2 regions of the Paenibacillus sp. NPDC057967 genome follow, and region 2 is predicted to be linked to the other one. Evidence: predicted binding sites of a transcription regulator. Region 2 holds the regulator's gene; the other holds the start of a gene.
What was found. The regulator CtsR, encoded in region 2, represses protease genes until heat stress. The targets are predictions, from matches to a motif close to ATGGTCAATAAAGGTCAAACA.
Positions count from the first base shown of each region.

Region 1: clpP (ATP-dependent Clp endopeptidase proteolytic subunit ClpP) is a predicted target of CtsR. The motif match lies at 1,318-1,338, and genes of this name have one in related genera.

Region 1 covers NZ_JBHVQB010000009.1:38,330-40,726, reverse strand. The annotation lists gene ACFVSO_RS22280 (hypothetical protein) at 1-149, shown strand, start outside; gene ACFVSO_RS22275 (hypothetical protein) at 202-966, opposite strand; gene ACFVSO_RS22270 (hypothetical protein) at 1,092-1,289, shown strand; gene clpP (ATP-dependent Clp endopeptidase proteolytic subunit ClpP) at 1,416-1,997, shown strand; gene ACFVSO_RS22260 (hypothetical protein) at 2,109-2,397, opposite strand, start outside.
Region 2 covers NZ_JBHVQB010000015.1:13,929-16,325, forward strand. The annotation lists gene ACFVSO_RS27880 (Lrp/AsnC family transcriptional regulator) at 1-131, shown strand, start outside; gene ACFVSO_RS27885 (DUF3221 domain-containing protein) at 217-591, shown strand; gene ACFVSO_RS27890 (CtsR family transcriptional regulator) at 940-1,401, shown strand; gene mcsA (protein-arginine kinase activator protein McsA) at 1,417-1,935, shown strand; gene mcsB (protein-arginine kinase McsB) at 1,966-2,397, shown strand, end outside.

The sequences.
Region 1 (2,397 bases), on a different contig from region 2:
ATCTCTCATTCACCGACGTGGAATATGAAACTCATTTCGGCCAATATATCGTTTCGTTCAAAAACCGCATCGAAAGCATCCATTTAATGATGTACCCTAACGCTATGCCTGTCTTCGTCCAATATGATCCTCTCGATACGAGCAGATAAGCCCTTCACATTTTCCCTCGTATATCGGTACATAAATGAAGGCTGCGACATACTATCCTCCTGTTCCCGCTTTTGATCGCTTCTCTTGTTTCTGCCAAAAATCCGGCGGTTCATAGCTAATCAGCGTATAATCCAGTTCATCACCCTCAGGCGTCGCCAATTGGACTAGCAACAATTTATCCGGTTCAACCGGACGAAGATCGCTCGTCTTGATCGTAATGACTTGCACACCGAGACGCTGCGGCCTGCCGATTACAACGATCTGATTGCCTTTCGTATAGACATCGATCACGGCAGTCTGGAAGACGACGAGATACAGATCGAGGTCCGTTGGATTCTGGAACATCGGGAAATCAACTCCCACCTGCTCCTTAAACGTCATCTCCCCGGAGAGACCAATATCGTATGTAGCAAACAACCGATGAAGGGCAGTGTCCACATGCGATGCGATATTGCTCCACCTGCCGCCCCAATAGGTGCTATGCCAATGCTCGTGGTAGATCGGCCTTTTATAGCTGGGATCTTCCTTAATCGTTCTGAACGGAATTTGGGTTCCAGCCGCCCGCACTTCGTTAGTAGGGAGCGTGTGCTCAGGATAGAGCTTAGCTGCTTCCAGCCTCTCTTCGGATTCAGGAATCGTCATTGGCTTCTTGGGCTCCAATTTATCGAGCCGCCGTTCCAGCTTCTCCACTGTTGCGCAGCAGCCATCCAGATCCGACCTGGTTGCTGCGGCGGGCCTCGATAGGAAGAACCCCCCTATACAACAGATCAACACAATAATCCCCAGTGACCCTATCCCTGCTCGGAAACGATGCATACCATCACCTCGTCCATAACTTGCGCCGATCTCTTGCGATTTATTGCATTATTGAAGAAAAAGCAGATTTCTTCAAAGCGTTCCAATCTTTCTTCACCTTCAAACTTCAGCGGGAGATCGATGTCATGCTGGGGGCGATCCAAGCGGTTATCCCGCAGCTCAGCGAAATCATCCTTGAACAGGGCACAGACGAGAAAGAACGGAAGCTATGTCTGGAGGATTTGCACAAGCTGAAACATGCCGTCAGCTATTATGAATGGCTGCAGCGCTTCGTCAATGACCTGCAAAACGGGCTCTACTTTACGGAGCGGACAGAAGCGTAATTGTAGGGTTTGGCCTGAAAAATCAATTTCTTTGACCATCTTTGACTTTTTGATTTTAATCCGTTATGATAGGAATACGAATTTTTGATTCATGCTTTTACGTAGACGAAGGAGGACTGGTTCGAAATGAATTTTGTGCCTATGGTTATTGAGCAAAGCAATCGGGGGGAACGTTCATACGACATCTATTCCCGCCTGTTGAAGGATCGCATCATATTTCTAGGCTCTGGCGTGAATGACGTGGTAGCCAACTCCATCATCGCGCAAATGCTGTTCCTGGCGGCGGAAGACCCGGATAAGGATATTTCCCTATACATCAACAGCCCTGGCGGTTCCATTACAGCCGGTATGGCCATTTATGATACGATGCAATACATCAAGCCGGATGTATCGACGATCTGCGTAGGTATGGCCGCGTCCATGGGCGCGTTCCTGCTGACAGCAGGTGCTAAGGGTAAGCGTTACGCGCTTCCTAACAGCGAAGTCATGATCCATCAGCCGCTTGGCGGCGCTGAAGGCCAAGCCAGCGACATCGAGATCCGCGCTCGCCGCATCCTGAAGATGCGCGATAAGCTGAACCACATTCTGGCGGAACGTTCCGGCCAGCCGCTCAGCCGCATCGAGCAGGACACCGACCGCGACTACTTCATGAGCGCAGCCGAAGCTCACACTTATGGCCTCGTAGACAAAGTCATCGAGAAGGTCTAATCATTCATAACGCAGAGAAACCTCCCTTCCACTTTTGTGGAGGGGAGGTTTTTTAATTTGCGGACGCTACGTTTATGCCCCAAAGTCTGTCTCTGCTTAATCGCGAAACCCTCACTTCAAATAATCAACCAGCTCTCGCAGCGGCTCCCCGCTGATAAAAGCATACTTCAACTTAACATGATCAATAATGACGGAATAGGGTTCATTCAGCCACAGCTCATAATTCCTCACCCGCAAGCTTTCACCTTTGCGCTCTAGCCAAAAGGAATAGTCTGGATCACCGTTGGTCGGCAACTCTCTGTCCTGCCATTGTAGTGGTCGCACAATATCGTCGATTCTCTTAATCGTTTGCTGCTGCTTTATCTGGCCAAAAGACGTGGGATTGGCGTTCAAATCCGCA
Region 2 (2,397 bases):
TGAAAGCGGCCGTTACCGGTATGGATGAGCTTAGCTTGTTGGTAGAGCGCCTGATGCCGTATGGCAATGTGAACACGTCGGTCATTCTCTCTTCGCCGGTTATGAATCCTGTTGTGCTCCCTAAAGATTAGACAAGAAGCAACCCTTGTTTCTGAATGGAGCAAAAAGGGTAATCCGGGGTAGCTGCATAAACGCAGCTTTCAAGGAGGGATGTCCATGAAGGTAAAAGCGGTTATGACACTGGTTTTGCTGGCTGCCGTTGTTACGCTAGTGGGATGCGGTTCTGACAAGAAGCAGGAGGCAGCCTGGGACTATCAAGCAGGCCGTGTCATTGCGATTCAGGATGATCAGCTATTGGTTGTGCAGAGCAAGGATGTGACAGAGATCGAATTAAAGCCGGAGCTGGAGTCGGTGGATGAAATTCTAACGGTGCTGCGCCCTCAGGCGATCTGGTTGACCGTCACCGACGAGACGGACATGGTCGGAGTTGAGGTGGGCGATGATGTGCGTGTCGAGATCGAAGGAGCAGTGGCCGAGTCTTATCCGGCGCAGGCCACAGCCAGCAAGATTGAGAAGGTACAGTCCAAGTAAGGAGAGCTCCATTACCGGAGCGGCATGTGACTTCTGGACGGAGCAACGGATACGATACCGCAATTATAAGTCTAAAAGCAGTGGTAAAGTGGCCTGTGGATACAACGAATGCCATCAATCGCCGTTATATACAGGTATAAACCAAGCTTCGGCGCATCAAGCTAGATAGTAGCGATGTGCCGATTTTTGCATCTGTATAAATGTTCAGAAAATTTAAACTCCATTGTATTGACCTGCGGTAATTTTTGCGTATAATAAAGTTAAAGTCAAAGAAAGTCAAAGTCAGTTGAGGTGCAATTTCCTCATTGTCGGGCTTTTATTTGGCGCAAGATCAGGGAGGTTGGTGGTTTGCGTAACATTTCCGATCTCATTGAACAGTACTTGAAGCATATGCTGGATGACAGCAATGAAAGCGCCGTTGAGATTCAACGCAACGAGCTTGCGGATAAGTTTTCATGCGTGCCTTCGCAAATCAATTATGTGATCAGTACCCGGTTCACGCTGGAGAAGGGATACATGGTTGAGAGCAAGCGCGGGGGCGGAGGCTATATCCGAATTCAGCGTGTAGATCTGCCGGCTCTGAAGACGATCCAGTACCACATTGAGCAGACCGTAGGGAATAGTGTCGATCAGGGCGCTGCGGAAGGGCTGATTTATCAGCTGCATGAAGCGGGACTGATTACGAAGCGGGAGGCGAATTTGCTTGGGGCGGCCATCCATCGCGATACGATTGCCCTGATGCTGCCTATGCGTGACGAGATGCGGGCAAGACTGCTGCGTTCGATGCTTATTTCATTACTGGTCAAATAGGAAGGGGGACGTGTTTTGTTCTGCCAAGAATGCGGCAAGAGGCCGGCTACGCTTCATTTTACGAAAATTGTGAATGGCGAAAAGACGGAGTTCCATATTTGCGAAAGCTGCGCCCGCGAGAAGGGCGAAGGCATTCCAGGCACACCGAACAGCTTCTCCATTCATAGTCTTCTCTCCGGATTGCTTGACTTCAATTCGCCGGGAACCACAACGCCTCAGTCAGCGCCGCAGACGGTACGCTGTGAGGAGTGCGGACTGACGTATGCGCAGTTCAGCAAGATTGGCCGCTTCGGCTGCAGCTCATGCTACAGCGCGTTCGCCGACCGGCTTGATCCGCTGCTCAAGCGCGTGCACAGCAGCACGACACATAGCGGCAAGATTCCGAAGCGATCCGGCGGGCAGATTCAATGCAAGCGGGAGATTGAGCAGCTCAGGAAGGATATGCAGACTTATATTGAACAAGAGGAATTCGAGAACGCGGCAGAGCTTCGGGATCGCATACGCGAGCTGGAGCGGAAGATAGCGGAACTGTAGACATAGCTAAGACGTAAAGGAGTGAGCCTGTTGACGAAGCATCGATTCTCAGAAGATGCGCTCAGCGATTGGATGAGGGGCGCAGGTCCCGATTCTGACGTGGTCATTAGCAGCAGAGTGCGTGTTGCGCGCAACTTGCGGCATCAGCCGTTTCCGATGCTGGCGACGAGTGAGCAAGCGACGGAAGTGCTGAATCAGCTTGCCGAAGTAAGCCAAACCGGGCAACTGGACGCGTACGGCCGCTTCGATACAATACTGCTCTCCGATCTTAGCGAGCTGGATAAGCGAGTGCTCGTCGAGAAACATCTCATCAGTCCGAATCTGGCTAATGAGTCGCGCGGAGGCGCCGTCATCCTGAGTGAGGACGAAGCGGTGAGCATCATGATTAACGAAGAAGACCATTTGCGCATCCAATGTTTGTATCCCGGATTTCAGATCGGCGAGGCATGGACGTTGGCGAGC